Regions from separate parts of the Peribacillus sp. NPDC097675 genome, predicted to be linked through region 2. Evidence: a T-box and tRNA genes for the amino acid it is inferred to sense, from the RefSeq annotation. Region 2 holds a T-box; the other holds one or more tRNA genes.

Region 1 (8,294 bases), on a different contig from region 2:
GCCCATTTATCGGTCTGTTTGTTGGTTTTATCGGTCAAATGGGTCCATTTATCGGTCTATTCAGCCTTTTTATCGGTCAAACACCCATTTGAAAAGACCCCGAAACAGGAATCGGGGTCTTTCTTCCAACTATTGATGGGTGATGGTGAATTGCAATCCTTTTTCTATTTCCGCTAATACCTCTTCATCGCTTTCCTTCATCCTGGCTTCTTCCAAGATGGATGCCGATTGTTCCTGACCAATTTTCCCAATCGCCCATGCTGCGGTTCCACGCAGTACAGGGCGCGGGTCTTCCTTCATGATCTGAATCAATTCCGGCAGAGCCGTTTCGTCCTTAAAGTGAGCCAGTGCAAGGATGGCATTACGTTGTATCGGTTTTTTGCCCCGCCACGATCCGGAAACATGCCCATATGTCTCCTTAAAGTCGCGATTGGAGATGGTGAGCAAAGGTTTCAGTAGCGGTTTAGCGAGCTCGGGGTCCGGCTCCATTTCTTGATGGAAATGAAAATCCATCCCTTTGTTTTTTGGACAGACCGTCTGACACGTATCACATCCATACAACCGGTTGCCGATCTTCGTCCTGAATTCATCAGGAAGGAAGTCTTTCGTCTGCGTTAAAAAGGCAATACAGCGTTTGGCATTCAGCTGCCCACCCTGCACCAGTGCACCTGTTGGGCACACATCCACACACTTGTTGCATGTGCCGCATTGATCCTCCATCGGCTGATCCGGCTCAAATGGCAGGTTGGTGATCATGTCACCCAAATACACATATGAACCAAATTCCGGAGTGATGATCATGCTGTTCTTGGCGCTCCAACCGATTCCTGCCCGCTCAGCAACGGCCCGGTCCGAAAGCTCACCCGTGTCGACCATTGATTTTGCCATGGCACCAGGTACTTTCTCTTTGATAAAATCCTCCAGGAGCTGCAGTTTATTACGTAAAACCTTATGGTAATCCGTTCCCCAGGAGGCCCGGCAAAAAATCCCGCGCCGCTCTCCTTTCTTGCTCTGAGGGGCATGCTTTAATTTCGAAGGGTAGGCCAGTGCAATGGAAATGATCGATTGCGGTTTATCAAAGATCAATTCGGGCCTGACCCTTTTTTCAATGTCCTTTTCTTCAAAACCGGACTGGTAATCCAACTCCTGCTGCCGGATCAGCCTACTTTTCAAATCCGTGAAAGTCGTGGCCGACGTAAATCCGATTTTATCGATGCCTATTTCCTTACTATATATAATCACTTCTTGCTTGAGTGCATGCATATCCATATTGATCACCTTCGTTCTCTTCATTCTACCCAATGATGCGTGTAACATATCAAACCATTGGTATCTATGATAAACTAATTTCAATCATTTTTGGAGGTGTATCACTTGGAAATTAAGATTTCCTCTAATATCGGCAGCAAAATCCCTGATTTCAAGGTTGGTGTCATTACATACGAAAACATCGAAGTCGGCCCCTCACCGCAAATGGTAAAAGGGAGACTTCAATTATTCCAGGAAGCTCTATTCTTCGACCTGGAAGAAAAAGAACTCACGGATTTTCCAGGTATCAAGGAATGGCGTGAAATTTTTAAAATGACTGGAACAAACCCGTCACGCTACCGGCCTTCCGTCGAAGCCCTCTATCGCCGGGTCAAAAAACAGAATTACTTAACACCCATCCATTCGGCCATCGACTTGAATAATTTTTTCTCGCTTTTATACGAAGTTCCGATTGGCATTTACGATACCGACAAATTAGCAGGAAATATCTCGATTGATATTGGCGGGAGCACAGACAAGTATGACGGCTTGAACGGCCGGTTGAACTCGATGGAAAACATGATTGTTTCCGTTGATGATCATGGCCCGTTTGGAAGTCCCTATGTCGATTCAGAACGGACAAAGGTCACCGAAGAAACGAAACATGCCATCCAGATCATTTATTTGCAAGCCAAGACACCAATCAAAGAAGCGCAACAGCTGACGAAATCATTGATGGACATGTTCCTTGAGATCCACGGCGGGGAAGGAACGTATTCTGTCCTAGAAGGATAAAACAAATAAAACCTGGGTCGCGAAATACATGACCCAGGTTTTTTTATGCGATTCAGTTTTGTAGCTGCAATTGTTGTGTGGCAAGCTTACGATACAAGTCGTGACTAGTAAGCAGCTCCTCATGTGTTCCTGCTCCAGTAATCCGACCTTCTTCCACCACAAGCAGTTGGTCGGCTTCAATTACAGTTGAAAGCCTATGGGCAATGATTATTGTCGTCCGTCCAGCCATCAGATTTTTGATGGCCTGCTGTACAAGGAGCTCCGATTCACTGTCGAGATTCGAGGTCGCCTCGTCAAGCAGCAGGATTTTTGGATTGCGCAGCACAGCACGGGCAATGGCAATCCGTTGCCGTTGACCACCTGATAACTTCACGCCTCTTTCCCCCACCTCGGTATCAAAGCCCTCCGGAAGCTTTTCAATAAACCGCTCGGCATTGGCCATTTTTGCCGCACCGATGATTTCATCCAATTCCACATGGCGGCCTAATCCATACGCTATATTTTCTTTTATCGACCCGGTCATGATCGGACTTTCCTGTGATACATACCCAATTTGCGACCGCCATAACGACAGGTCAATATCCTTGATTGACACGGGTCCCAGCGTGATTTGCCCATTTGTCGGTTCATAAAACCGTTCAATCAACGAGAAGATGGTCGTCTTCCCGCCACCGCTTGGTCCCACAAGGGCGACGGTCTTATTAGCTGGAACCGTAAAGGATATGTCCTGTAAGATCGGCTTGGCCGTTTGATAGGAAAATGAAACATTCTTGAATGTAAAATCCGCCGTAACTAACGTGCCATGCTTCCCTTCATATGTTTCACCCGGTATCGACAGGACGTTCTGAATCCGTTCCGTTGCTCCCATCGCCTTTTGAAAGGCCGTAAAGAACGAGGCCAACTGACTGAATGGGACGATGATTTGTATCATGTAAATAATGATGGCCACTAGCGTCCCGGCGGTCAATGCACCGGAAGCAACCCGTACTCCCCCGTACCCAATCAATATTACAAGGATCACCATCATGACCGTCGTCATGAAGGGGGATATGATGGCTTGGATACGCGCCTCCTTCAAGCCGAAACGAAAGAGCTCACTTACGCCACCATTGCCTTTTTCACGTTCTATCGCTTCTGCATTATGTGATTTCACAAGACGCACTTCACTCAGGACCCTCCCTAGGTTTCCGCTGAAGGTCGCCATTTCATCCTGTGTTTGCCTAGAGACTTTATACATTTTTCGTCCAAGCGGAATTAGAATTAACATCGACAATGGCACGATGCTAAGCATGATGGTGGTCATTCGCCAATCCAACATAAATAAAATGATGACCGATCCAATTATCGAAATGATTCCCGAAATGAATGTCACGAAATGGTTGGTGATAATCGTCTTGATCGTATTCGTATCCTGAGTGATCCGGCTAAGCGTCTCACCGGACTGGTGGGAATCGAAAAAGGAAATCGGCAATTGCAATGTATGGTTCCACAGTTTCCGGCGAATACCGGCCACTACATTTTCACCGATATAGCTCAAAAAGTAATAAGAAAATCCTCCCGCAACAGTCTGGACGATGAATGCACCAAGTAAAAGGAAGATGGTCGTTCTTTCAATCCCACTTCCTGAGACCATATCGACCAGGTCCTTCGTGACCAAAGGCACAACAAGGCTCGCCACCGTTTCCACTAAACTTAGCACCAATACAAAAATAACCATTCCCATTGGCAACTTTTCCGATCTTAACAAGGAAAAAAATGATTTGATATTCAACTTCTTATCCATGAACAACCTCTTCTCTCCATATACACTTACCTAAATTATAGGCAAATGAACAGATACTTACAAATGCAGGCATTAAAAAAATCCAGCTGCATTCAGCGGGATCTCTTATCGAACATATAAAAAACGCAAAGCTTCGTTCTCCAAGTAACGAAACCCTGCGTTATGAGTATGTAAAATTGGAGCGGGTGAAGGGAATCGAACCCTCATCATCAGCTTGGAAGGCTGAGGTTTTACCACTAAACTACACCCGCAGGCTATTGTAGAAGTTTGTCGAAGAAACTAATAAAATTATTATAAAGGTTAATAGAATAAAATGCAATAGTTTTTTCACAAGACTTTCTTACCACTCATTTATGATTACTTAGCATCTCAGTAAATATAAAAAACCCAAGGCTTCGTTCTCCAGGTAACGAAACCCTGCGTTATGAGTATGTATGATTGGAGCGGGTGAAGGGAATCGAACCCTCATCATCAGCTTGGAAGGCTGAGGTTTTACCACTAAACTACACCCGCAGGTTTTTGTAGAACTTTGTCGAATGACTAACAACAAAAATAATTATATAGCTAATTCTAAAGAAATGCAATAGTCTTTTTGAAAAAAATATAATTTCCTGGAGATATGACTAGTCTATGCTCTATTCTAGAATACATGTTAAAAAGTTCCCTAAAAAGAGAACTTTCCAACCATTCATGTTCAAGACCATATGACTTCCATAAGACGTGGATAAACCTGCTCTGCTGTCTCAAGTAGCATAATCAACTTTCGGAATGCTAAATCCGGGTGAAATTCCTCATCCAGGGAATAGGCATAGCGGATGGAAATCGTCCCATTTTCCTCGTACAACTTCGAATATCGGAAATTAGCATTATATTCATTCAACAGTGTATGTACATCCATTTTCTTATCAGGATTCTTTAGCTCAGCTACATTGAAACAAAATAAGTCCGCCACCTTTTCATCTTGACTAAAAGAAAAGACCAAAAGGACCTTCCACCCGTCCTTTAACTTCTGTTCCACTCTAAAAAAGGTGATATCATCCTCCTTCAGCTCATTCATATAGATTTTCTCCCGGTTTAAAAAATCTCGAAATTTAGCAACGTTTGACATAATCCATCACCTTTCTGTCTGTATGTACATTTTATATGCAAATTCGGAATATTTACACACATTTCAATGGATAAAAGACAAAAAAATGAAATAGTCCCCGTGAACATAAAAAAAAGCATAGTAAAGGTCTCCCTCTACTATGCCTGATATGAAAACTTATAGCGTTGCATATTTTGGATCGGCAACTTTTACAAGCTGCTTGCCTAGATTTTTCCCTTTGAATAAGTCCAAGAATGCCTCAGGCGTGTTCTCGAACCCTTCCACAATCGTTTCTTCATACTTCAGCTTACCTTCTTGCAGCCACTGGCCCAAGTCTGAAGCGCCTTCTTGTAAACGATCTGCATAATTGCCAATCGTAAAGCCTTTCATAAGGGCACTCGTTTTAATCATCGCGGATTGCAGGCGTGGCCCAAAATCTTTTCCTTCTGCATTATAAGAAGAAATCGCACCACACAATGGAATACGAGCATTCGTATTTAACAGTGTGAAAACAGCATCAGTTACTTCTCCACCAACATTATCGTAATAAACATCGACACCATCAGGAAGAGCGTTTTTCAAATCTGTTTCAAAACTATCTTTCTTATAATTGACGGCTCCATCAAAGCCCAATTCTTTTGTTAAATACTCGATTTTCTCATCCGAACCGGCAATGCCCACTACCTTGGCCCCTTTGATTTTAGCAATTTGTCCGACTACCGAACCAACGGCACCAGCTGCTCCGGACACAACGACCGTTTCGCCTTCTTGTGGTTTACCGATATCCAGTAATCCAAAGTACGCTGTTAATCCCGTCATTCCCAGTATCCCTAAATGAGTCGTGATTGGCGCAACTTTAGGATCAATCACTCTAACTTGCTTTTCATTTACAACTGTATATTCTGCCCAGTCGATGTTTCCCACAACGACATCGCCCTGCTTGAAGGAATCTGATTTGGATTCTACCACCTCAGCCACGACGCCCCCCGTAATAACTTTGTTCAATTCGAATGGGGCAATATATGATTTAGTGTCTTGCATTCTTCCACGCATATAAGGATCAACGGATAAGTAAAGTGTCCGAACTAGTACTTGATTGTCTTTTGGTGTAGGAACTTCACCCTCCACAAATTTGAAGTCTTCTTTTGAAGGCATCCCTTTAGGTCGGTTTGCCAAAGTAATGGTTTGTTGTTTTAATTGTGTCATGTGTATTCCTCCTTGATTTTTACTACATGATATAGAAAAGTAAGACTAGCATTATCTAATAACACCGGTCAAAATTTATGCTTGCTTTTCTTCTATATTCTATAATGTAGCCCATATTGTAAATCCTAAACGTTCCATCGCCATTCCCTTCCCCTTACATCAAAAGTAAAGTTGGCCCTATACAGACCGTTCATATATCTGGTACACTATTATAGTTACCAAGGGTAACTATAATAGACGAGGGGGCAACGAAAATCGAAACGTACCGCAAATTCTTCCATCAATTAGTTCTATTATACAGGCCTTTTGAAAATAACCTTAATATCGAGCTTGGTAAACACAATCTATACAGAGCGCAATGGACAATTTTGTATCGATTATTTAATGACGGTCCCTCAACACTTGTAGACCTATCCACCTATCAAGGTGTGGAAAAACCGACGGTCACACGAACCATTAACCGATTAGAAGAACTCGGTTACGTGGAACAAATTCCAGGTAAGGATAAACGTGAAAGAATCATGCAACTTACTGAATTAGGGAAAACTATATATCTGGAAGTACGTGTGACGATTGATCAATTCGAGCAGGATATCTTGACGGGGATTTCGGAGGTTGAACAGCAAGAGGCCATTCGCATTATGGAAAGCATACGACACAAACTTATAAAGTGAGGAGACAAGAAAATTGCAACAATCTAAACAAAAATTGTGGACGAAGGACTTTATCATCGTTTCTTCCGTCAACTTTTTTATCACGTTAATCTTTTATTTATTAATGGTCACTATCGGGGTCTATGCGGTAAAGGAATATGGTGCCACAACGAGCCAGGCAGGACTTATAACCGGAATTTTCATTATCGGTTCATTAATTGGCCGACTCATGATCGGTCGCTTCATCAATGCAATTGGTCGAAAGAAGACATTAATCATTGGATTGGTTCTCTTCACATTGGCATCCATATTATACTTTGTGGATCTCGGGGTTCCCTTTCTCCTCTTTAACCGCTTAATTCATGGTTTTACAATGGGAATGGCCGGAACTGCCTCTGGAACGATCGTGGCTCAGATCATCCCGGTCACAAGAAAAGCGGAAGGCATCGGCTACTTCAGCATGAGTGCAACATTGGCTACAGCAATCGGACCTTTCATCGGGCTTTCCTTAAGTCAACATTCTTCATTCCAAGTGATTCTAGGATTCTGCGTGGTCTTAGGCATAATCGCTTTTATTACATCCCTTTTCGTATATGTTCCAAAATTACAGACCTCAACCAAGGGATCTGAGGTTAAAGGCTTTAAGCTCTCTAGCTTTATTGAACCGAATGCCGTTCCAATCGCAATCATTACGCTACTAGTCGCTTTCTGTTACTCTAGCGTCCTGTCCTATATTAATTTTTATGCAATTGAAATTAACCTGGTCAGCACGGCAAGCTTCTTCTTCCTTGTCTATGCGGTCGCCGTACTCGTATCGCGTCCTTTCACAGGTCGCTTAATGGACTCCAAAGGTTCGAACTATATTATGTACCCTTCCTTCATTATCTTTGCTGGAGGTATGTTGCTACTAAGTACAGCAACCACTAGTTTTACCTTGCTTTTAGCCGGAATCCTAATTGGTCTTGGCTTTGGTAATATGCAATCGAGCACGCAAGCTATCGCTGTCAAATTGACGCCGCCTCACCGTATGGGGTTAGCCACATCCACTTTCTTTATCGCACTTGATGCGGGACTTGGCTTCGGACCTTACGCTTTAGGATTTATCATTCCAAAAACGGGATACAGCAATCTATACATCATCTTGGGAATTGTCGTCCTTGTCACTGCTGTTCTTTACTATTTCTTGCATGGAAAAAAAGAACGTGCAACAATGGCAGAGCTTAAGAAATCCGGATTGGCTTGATTAAAAATCTAAATAAAAAAGAGTAGCCAGAAGAGAATGTTGATCTCTTTCTGGCTACTTTTTTTATGCTTGTTTTTCGCGTGCATTTTTTATGAAGAGGGAAACAACCAGACCAACGACAGCAAGAAGTAAACCGAAGATAAAGGCATCTTGAACACCTGCGGTCAACGCAGCGCCTAAAACAGTTGGGTCTAATGGATTCTCCACTTCCAACATATACGATTTTTGCGAAGCTGACATGATTGTAATAGCTACTGTCGTACCTATTGCACCCGACAC
Region 2 (8,294 bases):
GTAAATAATAAGCCCAGCCTGTTCCATAAACTCGGGTGGAAAGCCTCTTTTTAAGAGAAACTTGGAAACAAAGTCCCATGAGTCCAGTGAATAACCGATTTGGAACTTTTCAATCGTTTCTTCGGTAAATCCTCTATCAAGGAGATACTCCAGAGCTTCCTGGCCTTCCTTCGTATTTACGAGAAGATGATTGTAAAACTTTCGAAGCAAGTCATGGGCTTCTAGCATCTGTTGAGACCCTGCCGGCATATTCGACCGTTTGGAATCCTTATTTATTTCAACTTCTAAAGGCACATTCCCTTTTTCGGCCAAGACCTTTGCAGATTCCACAAAATTATAACCTTCTATATCCATTAAGAAGGTAAAAATATTTCCGCCAGCTCCACAACCAAAACAATGGAAAATTTGCTTCTCTGTCGAAACGGAAAATGATGGAGAGTTTTCGCCATGAAAAGGACAAAGACCGAAATAATTCCGCCCTTGTTTTTTCAGCTGAACATATTCCCCAATCAAATCGACGATATCCACTGCTTCTCTAATCTGATTTATCTTTTCATCTTCTATACGACCATTTGTCATTTTTTCACCTTGCAATTTTGGTGATAGTTTTTTAATTCGATATTGAATCCGGATTCCCTGCAAAGTTCGACAAAGTTTTCAAAAGTTTATTTGTAAAATTTGTTCGATCATCCTTTGTAAAGGCTTTCGGTCCTTTCGTATGCTTACCTTGCCTGCGAAGTTTTGCTGACTGATAACGCATGTCTAAAAGCATGGAAATATTTTCGTTTGTGTATTCTTTTCCCCTTGGGGATAGAACATAAACGCTTTTAGGTAGCAAGGTACCAGCTAATCCAATATCTGCAGTAACAACAATATCACCCTTTTTTACTGAATTCACTATATGAAGATCTGCTGCTTCCTTATCTGCATCGACATATACCCATTTGCCTTCCGGATTGTTCATCATATTTTTATACGATGCAACAAAACAGACATCGACATCGTACCGTCTTGCACAATGAAGGATTTCATCTTTCACCGGACATGCATCGGCATCAACATGTATCATTGGTTTAATTATCATACCTTTTAATTCTACATCATTCTGCATAATCCTTTTTCTCCCCTAAACTTTATCGAGATATAATGAAGTTCACAAAACCAATCTTGAAGGACATATGCTAAGTTTTCAAATGACTTCTTACTTATGTCTCCTTAAAACAGGCGGTAACCCCACTTAATCTCAAGTCAGTATCAATTATACTGAATATGTCGAATTTTTTTATGATAAAACCTTGACTTCTTATAATCCTTAGTTTATTCCTTAATAATTAAGTCTAAACCTTAAGATTAGTTTTTTCTCACAATTTTTTATTATAATCTATTTTATTAAAAGATGCTATCAATTAGATGTAGTATTTTATTTCCACAAAAATCAGGTTGTGAATATTTTAATAAAAGAAAAAACTATGTAAATATATTCTATATTTTACATTGATATTCCATTCGTCCTTAAGCTGAAAATGTGAGCTAACACTAAAAGTGTCCAGCTCACATTTTCATTGATTTCCATTTTAGAAAATCTATCTATCACCGATTTTTATTTTGTAGGATATTCATAATTAGATTGGCTGTTTCTTCGACTGCTTTATTCGTAACATCAATGATTGGACAGTCCAGCCTCGAAATAATTTTATCAAAGTATGTCAACTCTTCTTTGATACGCTCTACATTTGCATATATGGCATGATCATTCAGTCCAAGTGACTTTAATCTTTCTTTACGAATATAGTTTAACTTTTCGGGACTTATCTTTAACCCAATACATTTTTCAGGAGGCACTAGGAATAGTTCTTCTGGTGGCTCCACCTCTGGCACTAAAGGCACATTGGCCACTTTATAACGTTTATGGGCTAAATATTGAGATAGAGGTGTTTTGGACGTGCGAGAAACACCAACCAACACGATATCCGCGCGTAAAATCCCACGAGGATCTCGTCCATCATCATATTTAACGGCAAACTCGATGGCTTCAACCCGTTTGAAATACTCATCATCAAGCTTTCTTACTAGCCCAGGCTCATTAAGAGGTCCTTTAGACGTTCTTTCCTGAAGGATATCCATGAGCGGTCCTAAAATGTCATAAGCAGACAGGTTTTCTTTTTCCACCTGTGCTTTCATGTAGTCTCTAATAGCAGGCTTCACAAGGGTATAGGCAATGATTGCCCCATCCAATTTAGCCAATGAAATTACTTCATCCACGTTTTGTTCATCTTCAATATACGGAATCCGTTTAATCGTAAAAGCAGAACTAGAAAACTGGCTAGCTGCTGCTTTTGTTACTAATTCCGCTGTTTCCCCAACTGAATCCGATACAACATATATAATAGAACCGTTCATATTCTCCGTCATTCTCTTTGCAAGCCCCCTAATAGCCTTCATCAGCTAAAGCTACGAATGCTTTTGTTATATTGGTTTTCGTTACTCTTCCAATTACCTCATAACCTTTTTCTGTATCTTTAACGACAGGTAATGAATCAATTTGTTTCTCGATCAATTTCTTTGCAACATCAATCAATAAATCTTCTTTGGTACACATCGTAATGTTGGGCATCCTTGTCATAATGATATTGACCGGGATGGAATTAAGTTCTTGCTTTCCTATACTTGCACGAAGCAAGTCTTTCCTTGAAAGTACGCCAACGAGTAAAGCGTGCTTATCCACTACAAACATCGTACCGACATCTTCCAAGAACATCATGACAATCGCATCGTATACAGAAATACCCTCGTCCACAACGACCGGAATCGATTGATGGTCTCGTACATACAGATGGTTCAGGCTATCTGTCAAGAGCTGTGTACCTGAGCGGCCTGTATAAAAATACCCGACACGCGGTCGCGCATCGAGAAAGCCAGCCATCGTTAAGATAGCCAAATCCGGACGAAGCGTTGCCCTCGTAAGGTTTAATCTATCTGCAATATGCTCCCCAGTAATCGGTCCATTCTCTTTAACAATTTGTAAAATCTGTTCCTGACGCTTATTCAATTGAATTGTAATCACCACCCCACTGCTTTTCGCAGAGTAAAGTAACAAAGGATCTTTATGTAATAATTATATACTATATCATTTGATAAAAGCAGTTTTCATCTTTATATTAGTTTATTAATCGGAAACCCTTAGCAAAAAGGGCTCCGATTATTGAATTTATGAAAGGATTATTTTATTCACGGCCGCAAAACTTGACACTAAATCGCTGATTTCTTTCATAAGCGATAGGCGATTATTACGTACGGATTGATCGTCTGCCATGACCATAGTATGCTCGAAATAAGCTTCGATTTCGCTTTGAAGCGAAATAAGCAAGTCGAAATGCTCCATCTCATCATTTGTTTTAGCATACTGAGAAGCGACAGTGCCGAATTTCTCATAAATCGCTTTTTCCTGCTCATTTTCAAAGGCAGCTGGGTTCACCGTTACCTTATCGTCGCATTTCACCGCGATATTCATGACACGGCTTAACGCTTCAAGACTTTCTTTAAAGCCTGCTTCATCTTTTTTCGCTTCCAATACCTGAGCCCGTTCAACAATAGAATGGATATAACCCATTTCATTGTGCAAGACAGCGTCAATTAGATCATAGCGAATGTGTAGTTCCTGAAGTAAATGCTTCACACGTGCTTTAAAGAAGGTATGCATATCCGATTTTACATCTGCGAGATCACGTTTCAAAAGGCCTTTAGCTTCAAGTCCTTTCAGACCTAAAGTGATTAATTCCTCTATAGTAATATCCCATTTTTTCTCTGCTAGAATTTGAACGACTCCGCTCGCTTGCCTTCTTAAAGCATATGGATCTTGAGAACCGGTAGGGATTACTCCAATAGCAAAGAACGATGCAAGTGTATCGATTTTTTCAGCTACACTAACGAGCGCCCCTATTTCAGAAGGCGGTACATCATCATCCGCATGGCGTGGCATATAGTGTTCATTGATTGCAGCTGCTACTTCCTTTGCTTCGCCTTTTAGTAGGGCATATTTTTCACCCATATACCCTTGCAATTCAGGGAACTCATAAACCATATGACTCACGAGATCAAATTTGGCAATTTTGGCAGCACGGAGCGCCAATTCTTTATCCACTTTTAGATTTAAAGCATCCACCAATGCACCAGTCACTTCGGTTACACGACCCGTTTTTTCGGCAAGTGTACCGATTTCTTCATGGTACACGATGCTATCAAGCTTCTTCAAAGCGTCAGCAATCTCTTTTTTCTGATCTTCTTTGTAGAAGAAATCCGCATCGGATAAACGGGCACGCAATACTTTTTCGTTCCCTTTTGATACTTTATCCAAGTGGCGGTTATCCCCATTTCGAACGGTCACGAAGAAAGGAAGCAGCTTTCCTTCTTGATCCTTTACAGGGAAATAACGTTGGTGCTCCTTCATCGAAGTGATTAATACCTGTGAAGGAAGTTCAAGAAATTCTTCTTCAAAACGACCAAATAACACAGTTGGATATTCGACTAAATTGTTTACTTCTTCCAGAAGATCTTCATCTACTGGGATAATCCAGCCGTTCTCTTGTTCTAGGTTTTTAATTTGTTCTAAAATGATATGACGACGTTTGTCAGGATTAGCCATGACAAACTGTTCGTTTAGCGATTTTTCGTATTGGTCAGGAGTTTCAATGACTGCACTTTCACCTAGGAACCGGTGACCTTTTGTTTCTTTACCCGTTTCTACGTCAGCGATAGTGAATGGAACCACTTCTTTCCCGAATAAAGCAATCAACCATTTAATCGGACGAACAAAACGAAGCTCTTGATTGGCCCAACGCATATTTTTCGGGAAGGTCATGCCAGTTATGATGTCCTGCAGTTCAGATAATAGTTGTGCTGTCGGCTGTCCTTTGATGAATTTATTCACATGAACATATTCTACGCCTTTAAGTTCTTTAAAATATATATCTTCAGCCGTCATGCCTTGGCCTCTTACAAATCCTAATGCCGCTTTTGACCAGTTTCCTTCGCTGTCCACAGCAATTTTCTTAGCTGGTCCTTTTGCCTCTTCTTCGATGTCCTTTTGCGACTCTGCTACATCTTTTATCAATATCGCCAGACGTCTTGGTGTTGAAAACTCTTCAACTTCACCAAATTCAATCGCTTTTTGGCTCAACCATTTTTGTACTTTATCGGATAATTGTTTCATAGAGGCTGTAACAAAACGAGCCGGTAGCTCTTCCAATCCAATTTCCAATAACAAATCACGCTTGCTCATTTGTATTTTCCCCTTTCACTTTCAGGATCGGGAATCCTAATTTTTCCCGCTCTTCATAGAAGGTTTTAGCAACCTTACGCGCTAAGTTACGACAACGGGCAATATAACCCGTTCTCTCCGTTACTGAAATGGCACCTCTCGCATCCAAAAGATTAAAAGTATGTGAACATTTTAATACATAGTCATAGGCAGGATGTACAAGGCCTTCATCCATTTGACGATGTGCTTCCTTTTCATACATCGTGAAAAGTTGGAAAAGCATATCAAGGTCGGATGTCTCGAATGTATATTTCGAATGCTCGTATTCCGGTTGCCCAAAAATATCGCGTACCGTAAATCCGTCCGTCCATTCAAGTTCAAAAACATTTTCTTTTTCCTGAATGTATGATGCCAGACGTTCGATGCCGTATGTAATTTCGACGGAAACCGGCTTACACTCAAGACCACCTACTTGTTGGAAATAAGTGAATTGGGTAATTTCCATACCATCCAGCCATACTTCCCAGCCAAGACCCGCACAACCAAGGGACGGGTTCTCCCAGTTATCTTCAACGAAGCGAATGTCATGCTCAAGCGGATCAATGCCCAACTTACGTAATGAATCCAAATAAAGTTCCTGGATGTTATCCGGAGACGGCTTCATGATGACTTGAAATTGGTGATGTTGGTAAAGACGGTTAGGATTTTCTCCATAACGACCGTCTGCAGGACGACGTGAAGGCTCCACGTATGCAACACTCCATGGCTCTGGTCCAATAGCTCTTAAGAAAGTATAAGGACTCATCGTTCCGGCACCTTTTTCGACATCATAAGCATTCATTAAAATACAGCCCTGTTCAGACCAATGCTTTTGCAAAGTTAAAATCATATTTTGAATATTCATCGTACACCTCCAGATTATTTAAAACGGCTTACGTTAATTCAGGGACGGGAACTCTCTTTTACCGGTTATTTTCTTAGGCAAACAAAAAACTCCCGTCCCTATGCGTAAATGCATAGGGACGAGAGTTTACCCGCGGTTCCACCCTAATTGCCGTCATTGAAACGGCCTCTTTTCAAACCTATCATGCTCCGGAACGCCCTTCCCTGTATCTCCATATCCCGGCTTGCACCATCCCGGGTTCGCTTGTATGAATAATGACAGGTACTCTTTTCCATCAATGCATTCTTCTTATTTTGATGATTAAAATTTTATACAAACAAGCAAGGAATGTCAATAGTACGAACTTAAAACATATCTTTCATTGAATCAATCTGCTTTAAGAACTTTTTGGACTTTAAATGTAGCCCTGAATATTCTTCATAATAGGCATCAATGATTTTCGCCAATTCTTTTTTCGTCTCCGGTTTAACGGATATGTTTCCAAGCCTAGATAAATCAAAATAATAGAAAATTCTCAGGAGTTTGACAGCTGAAGGTGAAATTTTATAATGATAGGGATCTTTATCCAAACAGCGATGACAAATAAAACCGGCTTCCCTTAGAGAAAAAGCAAATTCCCCTTCGGTCTCCCCGCAGACAGCGCATTGGTTCAATACTGGATTAATCCCATTGACAGGAAGCATTTTCATTTCGAAAATGAATTTCAATACTTCAGCATCGTATTCTTCATTTATGTAATGCAAAGTTTGTGAAAGCAATTCAAACAGATATGGATTTGCCTTCTTATCATCCACGCTCTTATCGAGCAATTCCACGATATAGGAAGCATAGGCAGTGGCAAACAGGTCCTCCCTAATAAAACGAAGTGAGTCGACCATCTCTCCCTGCTGTAGTCCTCCAAGGCCGCTCGATGTCGTAACAAGGAAATACCCGGAGCAAAAAAGCTGGGTCACGGCGGCAAGCCTGCTGTTTGGCTTGCTCGCCCCTCTTGCCATAACCCCTATTTTCCCTAGCTCCCGGGTATAAATCGTAATAATTTTATTGTTTTCTCCATATGCAGTCCGTCTTATGACAATGCCTTCGCATTTTTGAAGCATAAAAGACACCACCCATACTTGCCAAGCTAATCCTTAAGAAACAGGAAAATCAATATCAGCTAGCTCTTCATTCGATGCTAATGGTCTTTCCTGCCTTTCGACTTCTATCTCCTTATAAAGCAAATAGGTGTCCACATTACCTGTCTCACTAAATAACTCCCAGGTAAAATCCAACATGTAAAGCCCACCTTTCATAGTGACTAGCAATAAGATAAATATCCGTCCTTATAGATTAGCTTGGCCGTTTTTCACACTTTCATGAAGCGTAAAATTTGTTAATTAATATTCTTTCTCATCGAATCCAAAATCACGTAACTGGCTTGCTTTATTACGCCAATCCTTTTGGACTTTAACCCATAATTCAAGGAAAACTTTAGAACCTAATAGGTTCTCAATGTCAATCCTCGCACGGCTGCCGACTTCTTTCAGCATTTTCCCTTGCTTACCGATGACGATTCCTTTTTGTGAATCCCGTTCGACAATGATGGTCGCCATAACGTTAATGGTGTCGCTGTTATCCATTTTTTTAATTGAATCGATCACGACAGCCACGGAATGCGGAATCTCTTCTCGAGTCAAGTGCAGCACCTTTTCACGAACCAATTCAGAAATAATGAAACGTTCCGGATGGTCTGTTACTTGATCGGCTGGGTAAAACTGTGGACCTTCAGGTAGATGCTCCTTAATTTGACCAAGCAGTGTATCCACATTATTACCTTCAAGTGCTGAGATGGGCACCACGGCAGCGAATGGATATAGTTTTTGGTATTTTTCAATGATAGGCAGCAGTTCATCAGGGTGCATCGTGTCAATCTTATTGACTACAAGGAAAACCGGTGTTTTAACGCTTTGTAGTTTTTCAATGATAAACTCATCACCACGACCGTAGCCTTCTTCCGCATTGATCATGAACAGAATCAAATCGACCTCTTTCAAGGTATTTGTCGCTACCTTCATCATAAAGTCGCCAAGCTTATGCTTTGGTTTATGAATGCCCGGTGTATCAATGAAAATCATTTGTGAATCATTTTGCGTA

The links. The T-box of region 2 lies ahead of glyQ (glycine--tRNA ligase subunit alpha). A T-box ahead of a tRNA ligase gene usually reads a tRNA of that ligase, here a tRNA-Gly.
Region 1: it encodes a tRNA-Gly, which carries the amino acid that the T-box ahead of glyQ (glycine--tRNA ligase subunit alpha) is inferred to sense. The anticodon was not compared.

Annotation. Positions count from the first base shown of each region.
Region 1 covers NZ_JBNNSK010000013.1:38,003-46,296, reverse strand. The annotation lists gene queG (tRNA epoxyqueuosine(34) reductase QueG) at 130-1,269, opposite strand; gene ACQKL5_RS18160 (B3/B4 domain-containing protein) at 1,375-2,043, shown strand; gene ACQKL5_RS18155 (ABC transporter ATP-binding protein) at 2,096-3,826, opposite strand; tRNA gene ACQKL5_RS18150 (tRNA-Gly) at 4,004-4,077, opposite strand; tRNA gene ACQKL5_RS18145 (tRNA-Gly) at 4,266-4,339, opposite strand; gene ACQKL5_RS18140 (YbjN domain-containing protein) at 4,521-4,883, opposite strand; gene ACQKL5_RS18135 (NADP-dependent oxidoreductase) at 5,091-6,119, opposite strand; gene ACQKL5_RS18130 (MarR family winged helix-turn-helix transcriptional regulator) at 6,350-6,793, shown strand; gene ACQKL5_RS18125 (MFS transporter) at 6,807-8,015, shown strand; gene ACQKL5_RS18120 (DHA2 family efflux MFS transporter permease subunit) at 8,079-8,294, opposite strand, start outside.
Region 2 covers NZ_JBNNSK010000001.1:339,994-348,287, reverse strand. The annotation lists gene dnaG (DNA primase) at 1-579, opposite strand, end outside; gene ACQKL5_RS01680 (YaiI/YqxD family protein) at 611-1,111, opposite strand; gene ACQKL5_RS01675 (pyruvate, water dikinase regulatory protein) at 1,591-2,412, opposite strand; gene ACQKL5_RS01670 (helix-turn-helix transcriptional regulator) at 2,429-3,067, opposite strand; gene glyS (glycine--tRNA ligase subunit beta) at 3,209-5,278, opposite strand; gene glyQ (glycine--tRNA ligase subunit alpha) at 5,265-6,161, opposite strand; T-box leader at 6,273-6,448, opposite strand; gene recO (DNA repair protein RecO) at 6,506-7,258, opposite strand; gene ACQKL5_RS01650 (YqzL family protein) at 7,292-7,435, opposite strand; gene era (GTPase Era) at 7,538-8,294, opposite strand, start outside.